DNA from 4 places in the Kitasatospora arboriphila genome. Region 2 is predicted to be linked to each of the others. Evidence: riboswitches for the same ligand, from Rfam matches in the RefSeq annotation. Region 2 holds a riboswitch; each other region holds the start of a gene.
The links. Region 2 has a riboswitch for cobalamin ahead of nicT (Nickel transporter NicT). Riboswitches for the same ligand answer to the same signal wherever they lie in the genome.

Region 1 (3,231 bases), on a different contig from region 2:
GGCGATGGTGGCGGTCGGCGCGATCGCCAGCAGCAGCGAGTTGCGCAGGCCGGTCTCGGCGATCCGGGCGCGCAGCGCGTCCCAGCGCTCCGTCCACTGCGGGGCGGCGGCACCGAAGTGGTCGATGTGCAGCTCGCCGCGGGCCGCGCGGGTCTCGCCGTACGCCTCGTGGCGGCCGAACTGCTCGGCGAGGTCCGCGGAGCGCTCGTAGGCGGTGAGCATGATGCGCTCGGAGATCAGGGTGGAGAGGGTCTTCGCCTCGGCGGAGTCGAAGTCGATCCGCAGCTGGAAGAAGACGTCCTGCAGGCCCATCACGCCGAGGCCGACCGGCCGCCAGCGGGAGTTGGAGGTGCCCGCCTCGGTGGTCGGGTAGAAGTTGATGTCGATGACCCGGTCGAGGAAGGTCACCGCGGTGCGGACGGTGGCGTCCAGGCGCTCCCAGTCCATCGCGTTCAGCAGGTCGGCGGCGGTGGCGCCGGCGGCCACGTGGGCGCCCAGGTTCACCGAGCCGAGGTTGCAGACGGCCGTCTCGGAGTCGTCGGTGACCTCCAGGATCTCCGTGCACAGGTTGGAGGAGTGCACGGTGCGGCCGGGCAGCGCGGTCTGGTTGGCGGCCCGGTTGGAGGCGTCCTTGAAGGTCATCCAGCCGTTGCCGGTCTGCGCCAGGGTGCGCATCATCCGGGCGTACAGGGTCTGCGCCGGGATGGTGCGGACGGCCTTGCCGGCCTGCTCGGCCTTGCGGTACGCCTCGTCGAAGTCGGCGCCCCACAGGTCGACCAGCTCGGGCACGTCGGCGGGGGAGAACAGCGACCAGTCCTCGTTGGCGTTCACCCGGCGCATGAACTCGTCCGGGATCCAGTGCGCCAGGTTGAGGTTGTGGGTGCGCCGGGCCTCCTCGCCGGTGTTGTCGCGGAGCTCCAGGAACTCCTCGATGTCGGCGTGCCAGGTCTCCAGGTAGACGCAGGCCGCGCCCTTGCGGCGGCCGCCCTGGTTGACCGCGGCGACCGAGGAGTCCAGGGTGCGCAGGAACGGCACGATGCCGTTCGACTGGCCGTTGGTGCCGCGGATCAGGCTGCCGCGGGAGCGGATCCGCGAGTAGGACAGGCCGATGCCGCCGGCGTGCTTGGACAGCCGGGCGATCTGCGCGTAGCGGTTGTAGATCGAGTCCAGGTTGTCCAGCGGCGAGTCCAGCAGGTAGCAGGACGACATCTGGGGGTGCTTGGTGCCGGAGTTGAACAGCGTCGGAGAGGACGTCAGGTACTCCAGACGGCTCATCAGCCGGTAGAGCTCGGCCACCTCGGCCACCGACTTCTCGGTGTCGCCGACCGCGAGACCGGCCGCCACGCGCAGCAGGAAGTACTGCGGGGTCTCGACCACCTTGCGGGTGATCGGGTGGCGCAGCAGGTAGCGGGACTGCACGGTGCGCAGGCCGAAGTACTCGAAGCGGTCGTCGCCCTGCAGGTCGACCAGCGCGTCGAAGGCGGCCGCGTGCTTGGCCACGAACGCGGCCGTGGTGTCGCCGATCAGGCCCTCGGCGTGGCCGACGGCGATCGAGGCGGCGAAGGTGACCGCGCCCTGGGAGACCGCCTCGTCGCGGATCTCCAGCGCCAACAGGCGGGCCGCGAGCTTCGAGTACTGCGGGTCCTCGGCGATCATCGACGCGGCGGCCTCCACGGCCAGCCCGCGGAGCTCGGCGAAGTCCGAACCGGCGTGGCGGCCGCGCAGCGCGGCGGCGGCGACGTGGCCGGGGTCCACCTGGGGGAGGTCGGTGCTGCGGTCGGTGAGCAGCCGGAGCAGCGCGGCACCGGGGTCGGGCCGGTCGTTGTCGGCGGATCCCTGGGAGGGCAGGGTGACTGAGGCAGCGACGGTCAAGGCGCACTCTCTCCTGTGGCGGCAGCGGACGCTTCGGACACCCCCGGGCCGGGGGCCGGGGGCGCGTCCGGGCATGCGCGTGGCAGGGGAGACCGGCACCGCCCGACCGTGTCGGGGGTGCGCGTCGCCACCCGGCCCACCCGCGAGGCCCGGACGTACAGCTGTGCTTCATGGCATCTGCGGGGAAGCCGGTGGCACACCGTCGGCAGGCCCTCGGACTGCGCGGGCCCGGGCGTTCACGGGCCTGCTCACCGTTGCGGGGCAGTCCCGGACTTGCACCGGGTTCCCCTGCGTCGACAGCGAGAGTGAGCATACATGTTGTGGTGTCTCCCTGATGTACCCCCATATCTTGTGCACGCAGCGTGTCGCGTCCGTGGCTGCGACGGCCTCGCCGAACGGGCCGTGCACACTTCGGGCACACCCGACCCACTCGTCGCCCCCGCGCTCCGCTCACGGAACGGCCACCGCCGCGGGAGTCTGCGGGCCCGATGGCCTACGATCTGCAGTCATGAGTGACGGTACGGGGGTGCCGCCCGGTTCTACGGGTCGGCCCGGAGCCCAGGGGATCGGCGAATCCCGCGGAGCGAGGACCGCCGGCTCTGCGGCTAGACCCTTTCCGCCGTGACCAAGTCCCTTTCCGCCGCGGTGGGGTGGCCGCTGTGCCGCCGGTCCTGGCTCCGGTGCGGTGTCGGGCTCACCTTGACCGCCTGCCTCTGCAACTCGCCGATGGCTCCGGGGCGGTTCGAGGGCGGCTCGGTCGGGTGATGCCGTCGGCATCGGCATCGGCTCGGCACCGTCGCCGGCGGGTGCTTCCGCCCGGCTCGTCGAGTTCACGTGCGGGTGCGGGTGCGGGTGCGGGTGCGGGTGTCGGTGTGGTCGGGCTCCGGTCGAACGAATCGTTCGGGGCGAGTCACGTCAGAACGTCAGGGCATAGACCATCAGGTCGATGCCGGGCATCGGGGCCCAGTCGCGCTCGGGGGCACGGCGGAAACCGAGCCGTTCGTACACCCGGTGGGCGTCCGTCATGTCCGGGCGGGTGGAGAAGGCCATACCGGTCAGGCCGAGTTCGCGACTGCGGTCCATCGCGGCCCTGACGAGGGCCGAGCCGACTCCGCGGCCGCGGGCGGCCCGGGCGACCGCCAGCATCCGGATCTCGCCCTCGTCCGGCTGCGAGATGTCGGCCCAGGCCGTACCGCCGACCGCGAAGGTCACGCAGCCGAGCACATGCTCGTCCCGGCCGTCGACGGCGACGAGGAGCTCGGCCTCCTCGCTGCGGCGGCGGGTGTCGCGGAGGAGCCCGGCGTACGGCCCTTCGGCGAGGCTGTAGCCGTCACCGACGTAGACCTCGACCGAGAGCTC
Region 2 (3,231 bases):
CGCGGCCGTGCTGCTCGTCCCGGCCGTCCTCGCCGTCGGCGGCGCGGGCGCGGCCTCCGCCGGCCTCTGGTACGCGGTGGCGGCGGGGGTGATCGGGCCGTTCGCGCTCCTCGCCTTCTACCGCGCCCTCGCGCTCGGGCCCATGGGGGTGGTCTCGCCGCTGGCGACCGTCGGCGTCGCGGTGCCGGTCGGGCTCGGGCTGCTGCTCGGGGAGCGCCCGGGCCCGGCGCAGGCCGGCGGCATCGCGGGCGCCGTGCTCGGGGGCGGGCTGGCCGGGCGGGGCGGGCGCGGCGGCGGCACGGTCGGCCTGCGGGTGCTGGTGCTGACGCTGTCGGCGGCCCTCGGCATGGGCACGGTGATGGCCCTGGTCGCCCGGGCCTCCGACGGCGGCGGGCTGCTGCTCGTGCTGTGCGTGCAGCGGCTCTGCAACGTGGCGGTCGGCGGCGGCGTCCTGCTGGCCGGGCGCCGCGGGCGGGAGCCCGGCGCAGCGGGGACGCTGCGGCGGAGCCTGCCCGCGCTGACCGCGGTCGGGGCGGCCGACGTCGCCGCGAACGCCGCCTTCGCCGCCGCCTCGCACCGCGGGTCGGTGGCCGTCGCCGCGGTGCTGGCCTCGCTCTACCCCGTGGTCACCGCGCTGATGGCCCGGGGGCTGCTCAAGGAGCGGCTGCGGCGCGTCCAACTGCTCGGCGCGGGCCTCGCGGTGGCGGGCACGCTGCTGCTGGCGGCGGGCTGACACCCCGTCCGCCGTTCGGGGCGGCCGCCCGCGGGCCACCTCAGCCCGCCCCGCCGGGCGTCCAGCGCTGCTCGACCCGGGCGATCCGCCAGTAGCCGATCGCCGCCGCCCACACCACCACGAACAGGCCGACGATGACGAAGCCGACGTTGTCCAGGCTGAGTCCGGCGATCCAGCCGCTCACCGGGTCACTCAGGCCCAGCTTGTCGTGCAGCACCGCGACGAGCTCGATCGTGCCGATGACGAAGGCCACCGCGATCGACAGGCCGGTGATGGCGAGGTTGTAGAACACCTTGCGGACGGGGTTGGAGAACGCCCACTGGTAGGCGAAGTTCATGAACGTGCCGTCGAGGGTGTCGAACAGGCTCATCCCGGCGGCGAACAGCAGCGGCAGGCAGACGATCGCGTACCAGGGCAGGCCCGCCGCGGCGCCCGAACCGGCCATCACCATCAGCGTCACCTCGGTGGCGGTGTCGAAGCCGAGGCCCAGCACCATGCCGACCGGGAACATCTGGCCGGGGCGGGAGATCGAGCGGGTGGCGCGGCGCAGGACGCGGTTCATCAGCCCGCGCGAGTCGAGCTGCCGTTCGAGCTCCGCCTCGTCGAAGGTGCCGGCCCGCATCGCCCGGAAGACCCGCAGGATGCCGAGCAGGGCCGCCAGGTTGAGCGCGGCGATCAGGTAGAGGAAGGCGCCGGAGGCGGTGGTGCCGATGGTGCCGAGCACCTGGTGGGTGGTCGAGCCGTCGTCCATCAGCACCCCGGCCAGCTGGGCGCCGCCCGCGACCAGGGCGGCCATCAGCACCACCATCGACGAGTGGCCGAGGGCGAACCAGAAGCCCACCGAGACCGGTCTCCGGCCGTCGGCCATCAGCTTGCGGGTGGTGTTGTCGATCACGGCGATGTGGTCGGCGTCGAAGGCGTGCCGCATGCCCAGGGTGTAGGCGGTGATGCCGAGTCCGGCGCCGAAGACCTGGGTGCCGACCTCGTAGCGCTCCGGCACGACCAGCAGGAAGAGCGTGCCGAAGGCGGCCACGTGCATCGCCAGGATGACCGCCAGCAGGCCGGCCGTGCGGAGGGTGTCCTCCCGGCGCCAGCGGAAGGCGGGCAGGCCGGGGGCGGTCGGCGGCGCGGCCGTACCGGTTGCGGGCAGGGTCATCTGCGGTTCACGCTCCAGCACCTCGTGGAATGACGTCGTGAGGTGCCGTGGCCGGTCTCCTGGCTCACGGGGAGGTTCTGACGGTGCCCGTACCCGGCCTTCCCGGGCGCGCCTGCGCCCAGTGACCCGCGAGGGGTACGGATTGACTCCCCGTTCACAGTGGCGAGGGCCGCTCCGGACTCGGACCCTGAGGTCCTGCACCGGTCTTCCCGAACACCACGGCTGCTCCACCGTAGGGGTGACGGACCGACAGCTGCAAGCCTGCACAACCGCGCAGGTGTCGTAGATCACGGCCGGTCGGCCTGCGAGAATGCCGCCATGCACCTCCTCCCCGCCGATCGCGCAGGCCACCGCACCATCGACGGGCACCGGGTCTGCGAGGCGATCGCCGGGATCGGCGACACCGGGCGGGTCCGGGCCTGGGCGGAGGTGTTCGGCCTGCTCGCCGACCCGGGGCGGCTCGCGCTGCTGCTCGCCCTGCACACCACCGGACCGCTGGCCGTCACCGACCTGGCGCTGGCCACCGGGATGCGCGATCCGGCGGTCTCCCAGGCGCTGCGGCTGCTGCGCGCCGCGGGCGTGGTCGAGGGCGAGCGGGACGGCCGGGTGGTGCGCTACCGGCTGACCGACACCGCGGTGGCCGAGGTGCTGGAGCACGGGGTGCTGGGGCGCGCCGACTGAGCGCTCGCTCGGAACGACCGCCCGCACGGCAGGAACCCCTGCACGGTACGGCCCCCTGCACGGTATGAGGGCTTCCTGACGGTTTGTCAGCGGGACGGGGGGTCAGCTTCAGCCAAGTTTTCTTGTCATGTCACCTCGAAGCCGTTCCGGTGGCCCATGCTTCCGGAGGCGGTCCGTCCGGCCCGCCGTCCCCAGGCTCCTGACGAGGAGACACCCGTGAAGCTTCGCCGTACGTTCGCCGTGGGGCTGCTGGCCGCGGCCGCCACCCTGCTCCCCGCGCACCAGTCCGGCGCCGCCACCGGCGGCGGCCTGCCGTTCGGTTCGGCCACCGCCGTCGGGATCCACAACACCTACGACCCGGCCGCCTTCCCCTTCCTCGCGCAGAGCCTGGACACCGGCACCGGCATGATCGAGCTCGACGCGTGGACGGACACCGTCACCAAGGAGTGGAAGGTCAGCCACTCCAACCCGCTCGGCAACGCCAACAACTGCACCGCCGCCACCGGCCCGGCGACGCTGTACAGCGGCGGCACCAACAAGAACCTCGAGTACTGCCTCGACGACCTGCGGATCTGGCTCGCCGCCCACCCGTCGAGCGGCCCGCTCGTCGTCAAGCTGGAGCTCAAGGGCGGGTTCGCCGCCAACCGCGGCATGGGCCCGG
Region 3 (3,231 bases), on a different contig from region 2:
GTGCACCAGGACCGCCCACAGCCCGCGGATGCCCGGCAGGTACCAGGCCGGCATCGGGCCGAGCTCGCCCTCGACGTCGCTCGGGGTGAAGTCCAGGCCGAGCGCGGAGGCCGGGTCGCCGAGGTGCACCCGGGCGGTCACCCGGACCTCCGTCCCGCTGTACAGCGAGCCGGCGCCGGTGGCGAGCAGCCGGCGGGTGACGCTCTGCGGCCCGGTGGCCAGCACGTCGCCGACCACCGCGTGCCCGCCCCCGGCCCACTCCAGGGCGTAGCGGCCGGGGCGCTCGGTCTCCACGCTGCGGGTGAGCATGACGCGGTCCGCGGCCAGCTCCTGCACCCGGATGCCCGGTCCGCCCGCCTGCCCGGCGGCCGCGAAGGCTCCCGCGAACCCGGGCCGGACGGCCCGTTCGGACACCCGGCGGCCGATCAGCAGTGCCGCGGCACCCGTCCCGACGGCGGCGGCCGCGACGATCGCGGCGGTTCCCCAACGCATGGCGCTCCCGGTGTGGCGGCACGGACATGGCGATCCCAGTCCACGCCCCGGCCCGGGAGCGGGCCACCCGGGCGGGTCCGTCCGGGCGGGTCCGTCCGGGCGGGTCAGACCGGCACGTCGGTGCCCCGGCGGGCCAGCAGCTCCCAGAACCGCTCCGCGAGCGGCCGGGCCGGCGGACGGGCGGCGTCCGGCACCGACGAGCCCCAGTGCCCGGGGACGAGGTACTCGTCCTGCAACTCGGCCAGCACCCCGCCCAGCAGGTCGTGCGGGACGGGCACGATCCGGCCCACCTCCCGCAGCTGCGCCTGCCAGCGGCCGTCCACCACCTGGCGCAGCCGCCGGTCCAGGTCGTCCTGACGCCCGGTCACCCGGACCAGCACCCGCAGCGGCAGCCCGAGCACGTGCGCCAGCGCCAGGCCCTGCTCGCCGTCCGCGTCCCAGCGTCCGGTGGCCTCGGCCCTCGCGTAGGTCGCCGCACCCACCCCGATCCGGTGCGCGGCCTGCTCCCGGGTGAGCTCCCGGGCCAGCCGGAAGTCCCGCAGGGTCGCCGGCGCGACGCCCATCAGCTGGGCGGGCGGGCACCACAGCGCCCGGGAGAGCGCGATGAACTCCTCCTCCGACGGGAGGAACTCACCGGCCTCCCAGGCCGCCACGTGCGAGGACAGCAGCCGGACACCGTGCGCGGCCATGGCCTCGGCGACCTGCTCCGGGCTCAGGCCGAGCCCGGCGCGGTGCGCCCGCGCGGCCGGCGGGGAGAACGGCACCGGAGGCGGTGCGGACGGTCTGCGTCGCATGCGACAAGAACGTACGGGCGCCCGCACGGCACCACCCACACGCCGAACGCACGAACCCGGCCCCGGCGGAACCGCCCGGCGCTGGAGGATCGTACGGGGCGGGCGGCGACGGAATCCGGCGACGGAGTGTGACCAAGCCCTCCGGAGGCTTTGTTGACTGGTGGTCGGAGCGCGTGATGGGATCTCGGGGCCATACGGAGGCATGCAGAGGAAGCCGGTGCGAATCCGGCGCGGTCCCGCCACTGTCACCGGGGAGCACGCTCGACCTGCACGGTCACGGCGGTCCGCCACAGGGCCGCTGGAAGGCCCGAGCGCGCGCCGGACCCGGAAGCCAGGAGACTCTCGCCGCCGGTTCGTCGATCCAGGGCGCGGACCCTGAGTGAGGACACGCACGCCATGCAGGCTGCCCAGCGGTCACCGCTGCGCCCCGACCGGGGAGCCGGGCCGTGGCCCGTCTGAGCTCCGCCCCCTACCTGCTGGGCGCCGTGGCCGGCCACCTCGCCGACACCGCCCTCGCCGACCCCCGCCGCGGCCACCCGGTCGCCCTCTTCGGCAGCGCCGCCGGACGCCTGGAGCGCCGGCTCTGGCGCGACCACCGGGGCGCCGGCACCGCCTTCACCGCGCTGAGCGTGGGCGCCGTCGCGGCCGGGGCCGCCCTCGCCGACCACGCGCTGCGGGGCCGTCCCGCGGCCCGCGCCGCGCTCGCCGCGGCCGCCGCCTGGACGGTCCTCGGCGGCACCTCGCTCACCCGGGAGGCCCGCGCGATCGGCCGCTCCCTGGAGGCCGGCGCCCTCGCCGCCGCCCGCGGGCGGCTCCCCCACCTGTGCGGGCGCGACCCGAGCGCCCTGGACGAGCAGCAGATCGCCCGCGCCGTCGTCGAGTCCGTCGCCGAGAACACCGCCGACGCGGTCGTCAACGCCCTCACCTGGGGCGCGCTGGCGGGCACCCCCGGGCTGCTGGCCTTCCGGGCCGTCAACACCCTGGACGCGATGGTGGGCCACCGCTCGCCCCGCCACCTGCGCTTCGGCTGGGCCTCCGCCCGGCTCGACGACGTGGCGGGCTGGCCGGGCGCCCGGCTCACCGCGCTGCTGACCGTCGCCGCCGCGGAGCACCCGCGGGCCGCCTGGAAGGTCTGGCGGCGCGACGGGTCGTCACACCCCAGCCCCAACGCCGGACAGGCCGAGTCGGCCTTCGCCGGCGGCCTCGGCGTCCGCCTCGGCGGCACCCTGCGGTACGGCGAGCGTGTCGAGCACCGCCCCGTCCTCGGCGCCGAACTCCGCCCGGTCGCCGTCGCGGACATCGAACGCGCCTGCCGCCTCTCCCGCCGCGTCGGCATCCTGGCCCTGGCCGTCACCACGGCCGCCCGCGGCCTCACCGGCCTGGCACGGGGACGTCGGGGGCGGGATGCCCGTGAGCCGGGGAGGAAGCGATGACGGCGGTTCGGCGGGTCGCCGGGTGCGCAGGAGGAGTACGGGCCACTCGCGGGCGCACCGGACTGGTCGGCGCCCCCGGGATGCCCACCGTCGCGGCCGGCGTGCCCACTCGCGCCCCGGGAATGCCGGCCGTTGCGGCCGGGACGGCCGTTCTCACCGCCGGCGCCACACGTAAGCAAGGGAGTGTCACGTGACGAAGGCTCTGCTGGTGGCAGGGACGACCTCGGACGCGGGCAAGAGCGTGGTCACGGCGGGGATCTGCCGGTGGCTGGCCCGGCAGGGGGTGCGGGTGGCGCCGTTCAAGGCGCAGAACATGTCGCTGAACTCCTTCGTCACCGCGGACGGCGCCGAGATCGGCCGCGCCCAGGCGATGCAGGCGCAGGCCGCCATGGTGGCGCCGGAGGCGGCGATGAACCCGGTGCTGCTGAAGCCGGGGGCGGACGGCCGCAGCCAGGTGGTGCTGCTCGGCCGGCCGGTCGCCGAGGTCGGGGCGCTGGACTACCGCGAGCGCA
Region 4 (3,231 bases), on a different contig from region 2:
CCGAGGACGTGCAGGCCGTCGCGGATCTGGGCGTCCTTGACCTCGCACAGCCAGCCGTCGACGTGCAGCAGGAAGTCGTCGAAGCCGTCGTCCTCGGGCCGCTCGTCCAGGCCGAGGTCGTGGTCGAGCCGGGCGGCCTGGATCAGCGTCCAGATCTGGGCGCGGATCGCCGGCAGCTTCGCCGGGTCCATCGCGGCGATCGTGGAGTACTCGTCGAGCAGCTGCTCCAGGCGCGCGATGTCGCCGTACGAGTCGGCGCGGGCCATCGGCGGGACGAGGTGGTCGACCAGGGTGGCGTGGGCGCGGCGCTTGGCCTGGGTGCCCTCGCCCGGGTCGTTGACCAGGAAGGGGTAGATCAGCGGCAGGTCGCCGAGGACGGCGTCCGGGCCGCACTCGGCGGACAGCGCGGCCGTCTTGCCGGGCAGCCACTCCAGGTTGCCGTGCTTGCCGAGGTGGATCACGGCGTGCGCGCCGAAGCCGCCGTCCTCCTGCGCGGCGGCGATCCAGCGGTAGGCGGCCAGGTAGTGGTGGCTGGGCGGCAGGTCCGGGTCGTGGTAGATCGCGACCGGGTTCTCGCCGAAGCCGCGCGGCGGCTGGATGAGGACGAGCAGGTTCCCGGAGCGGATCGCGGCGAGCACGATGTCGCCGTCCGGGTTCTGCGAACGGTCCACGTACAGCTCGCCGGGGGCCGGGCCCCAGTGCTCCTCGACCTGCTCGCGCAGGCCCTGCGGCAGGGCGGCGTACCAGCGGCGGTAGTCGGCGGCCGGGATGCGGACGGGGTTGCGGGCGAGCTGGTCCTCGGTCAGCCAGTCCTGGTCGTAGCCGCCGGCCGCGATCAGCGCGTGGATCAGCTCGTCGCCCTCGTGGGAGGCGGAGGTCGTGTCCAGGCCCGGCAGGTCGGTGCCCAGGTCCATGCCCTCCTCCCGGAGGCGGTGCAGCAGGCGCACCGCACTGGCCGGGGTGTCCAGGCCGACCGCGTTGCCGACCCGGGCGTGCTTGGTCGGGTACGCGGAGAGCACCAGGGCGAGACGGCGCTCGGCCGCCGGGGTGTGGCGCAGCCGGGCGTGCCGGACGGCGATGCCGGCGACCCGGGCGGAGCGCTCGGCGTCGGCGCGGTAGACGGTCAGGCCGTCCTCGTCCAGCTCCTTGAAGGAGAACGGCACGGTGATCAGGCGGCCGTCGAACTCCGGGACGGCGACCTGGGTGGCGGTGTCCAGCGGGGAGAGGCCGTCGTCGCTCTCCTCCCACTGCGAGCGCGACCAGGTCAGGCACAGGGCCTGCAGGATCGGCCGGTCGAGGGCGGCGAGGGCGCCCGCGTCCCAGGCCTCCTCGTCGCCGCCGGCCTGCGCGTCGGCGGGCCGGGTGCCGCCCGCGGCGAGGACGGTGGTGACGATGGCGTCGGCCCGGCCGAGTTCGGCGAGCAGCTCCGGCTCGGCGCCGCGCAGCGAGGAGCAGTACAGCGGCAGCGCGCGGGCGCCCTCGTCCTCGATCGCGCTGCACAGCGTCTCGACGAAGGCGGTGTTCCCGCTCATGTGGTGGGCGCGGTAGTAGAGCACGGCGACCAGCGGGCCGTCCGAGGCGCGGGCCTGACGCTCCAGCGGGCCCCAGGCCGGGGCGGAGGCGGGCGGGGCGAAGCCGTGGCCGGTGAGCAGCACGGTGTCGGAGAGGAAGGCGCCGAGCTCGGCGAGGTTGGCCGGGCCGCCGTGCGCGAGGTAGGCGTGCGCCTCGGCGGCGATGCCGGCCGGGACGGTGGAGAGCTCCATCAGCTGGGCGTCCGGGGCCTGCTCGCCCGTCAGCACGACGACCGGGCGGGGCCCGGCGAGCAGCGCGTCCAGGCCGTCCTCCCAGGCGCGGCGGCCGCCGAGCAGGCGGACGACGACCAGGTCGGTGCCCTCGACCAGGGCGGGCAGCTCCTCGGCGGACAGCCGGGCCGGGTTGCCGAGCCGGTAGCGGACGGGGCCCTGCGAGGCGCGGGCGCTCAGCAGGTCGGTGTCGGAGGTCGACAGCAGCAGGATCATGCGGAGGGCCTCCCGGCCTGGTCGGTGTTCCACGGCGTGCGGCGGCGCACCGGGGCGGTGGACGGCAGCCCGGTGCGCGGGGCGGAGCGGGGTGCGGTGCGACGGCCTGTCTTCAAGGGTGCTCGGGTGGTCATTCCAGGGGCGCGGGGAACTGCGCAATCCGGATGCGGGCTACCGTGCAAACCGCGGCTTGGCCCGTGCCGTCGTGACACCCACCCCGGATTGCGCAGTTCCCCGTGCCCCTTGTGGTGCACCCGTGATTGTTGAGGACGCGCCCCAGGGGTGCGGCGGACCGCCGCCGGGGTCACCGGGACGGCGGGCGGCGGCTCGGCGCGTCCGGGCGGGACGGCGGAGCCGGGCATGCGGCAGCGCACAGGTCGGGCCTTCCTCGGGGTCCGCGCCCCGGGCTGGTGGAGGACGGCGGGAGTTCCTGGCTCCACGGCGGCTGAGCCGTGGTTACAGTGGCGGGACCGCACCGGATTTGCACCGGTTTCCTCCGCTTGCCGTCGCTGGCGTCGGACGGCCCGCACGGACCGTCCGGCAGCATCGTACGGGGTGGCGGACGGCCGCGGGACTGCACGCGGACTGTGATCCAGACGACGGGGCGCCCCGTCGGACAATCTGTATGCTCGCCGCCATGCCACCGACTCCCGACCCCGCCGGGGCGGGCTCCGCCGTGCCCGACCGGGGCCGGCCGGACGCCTGTCCGGGGGCCCTTCGTCTGCACACGGCCGACGACGGCGCCCTCGCCCGCATCCGCGTGCCCGGCGGACTGCTGACGGTTCGTCAGGCAATGGCGCTGGCCGATGCGGCCGAGGCGCTCGGCGACGGCGCGCTGGAGACCACCTCGCGCGGCAACGTCCAACTGCGCGGCCTGGCTTCGGCCTGCGGCGCGGAACTCGCCGACCGGCTGCGGGCCGTCGGCCTGCTGCCCTCCGACACCCACGAGCGGGTGCGCAACATCGTCGCCTCGCCGACCGCCGGCCTCGACGCCGAGGGGCACGCCGACACCGCTGCCCGGGTGCGCGAGCTGGACGCGAAGCTCTGCGCGGCGCCCTGGGCGGCCGCGCTCTCCGGCAAGTTCCTGTTCGCCCTGGACGACGGCCGCGGCGATGTCGCCGCCCTGAACGCCGATGTGACATTGATCGCAGCGCCCGGCGGCACCGCCCTGCTGCGGCTCGGCCGCGAGACGACCGTCCGCGCGGTGCCGGCC

Region 1: linked by a shared signal. The riboswitch ahead of ABD353_RS17070 (ribonucleoside-diphosphate reductase subunit alpha) and the one ahead of nicT (Nickel transporter NicT) in region 2 are both predicted to bind cobalamin.
Region 3: linked by a shared signal. The riboswitch ahead of ABD353_RS03550 (cobalamin biosynthesis protein) and the one ahead of nicT (Nickel transporter NicT) in region 2 are both predicted to bind cobalamin.
Region 4: linked by a shared signal. The riboswitch ahead of cobN (cobaltochelatase subunit CobN) and the one ahead of nicT (Nickel transporter NicT) in region 2 are both predicted to bind cobalamin.

Annotation. Positions count from the first base shown of each region.
Region 1 is NZ_BAAALD010000029.1:69,517-72,747, reverse strand. Features, by position in the region: gene ABD353_RS17070 (ribonucleoside-diphosphate reductase subunit alpha) at 1-1,848, opposite strand, end outside; cobalamin riboswitch at 2,060-2,191, opposite strand; gene ABD353_RS17065 (GNAT family N-acetyltransferase) at 2,788-3,231, opposite strand, start outside.
Region 2 is NZ_BAAALD010000026.1:30,727-33,957, reverse strand. Features, by position in the region: gene ABD353_RS15725 (EamA family transporter) at 1-733, shown strand, start outside; gene nicT (Nickel transporter NicT) at 774-1,889, opposite strand; cobalamin riboswitch at 1,922-2,125, opposite strand; gene ABD353_RS15715 (ArsR/SmtB family transcription factor) at 2,208-2,570, shown strand; gene ABD353_RS15710 (phosphatidylinositol-specific phospholipase C domain-containing protein) at 2,787-3,231, shown strand, end outside.
Region 3 is NZ_BAAALD010000004.1:81,736-84,966, forward strand. Features, by position in the region: gene ABD353_RS03540 (alpha/beta hydrolase family protein) at 1-492, opposite strand, end outside; gene ABD353_RS03545 (helix-turn-helix domain-containing protein) at 597-1,286, opposite strand; cobalamin riboswitch at 1,431-1,650, shown strand; gene ABD353_RS03550 (cobalamin biosynthesis protein) at 1,742-2,719, shown strand; gene ABD353_RS03555 (cobyric acid synthase) at 2,910-3,231, shown strand, end outside.
Region 4 is NZ_BAAALD010000002.1:3,196-6,426, forward strand. Features, by position in the region: gene cobN (cobaltochelatase subunit CobN) at 1-2,018, opposite strand, end outside; cobalamin riboswitch at 2,421-2,571, opposite strand; gene ABD353_RS01175 (cobalamin biosynthesis protein CobG) at 2,644-3,231, shown strand, end outside.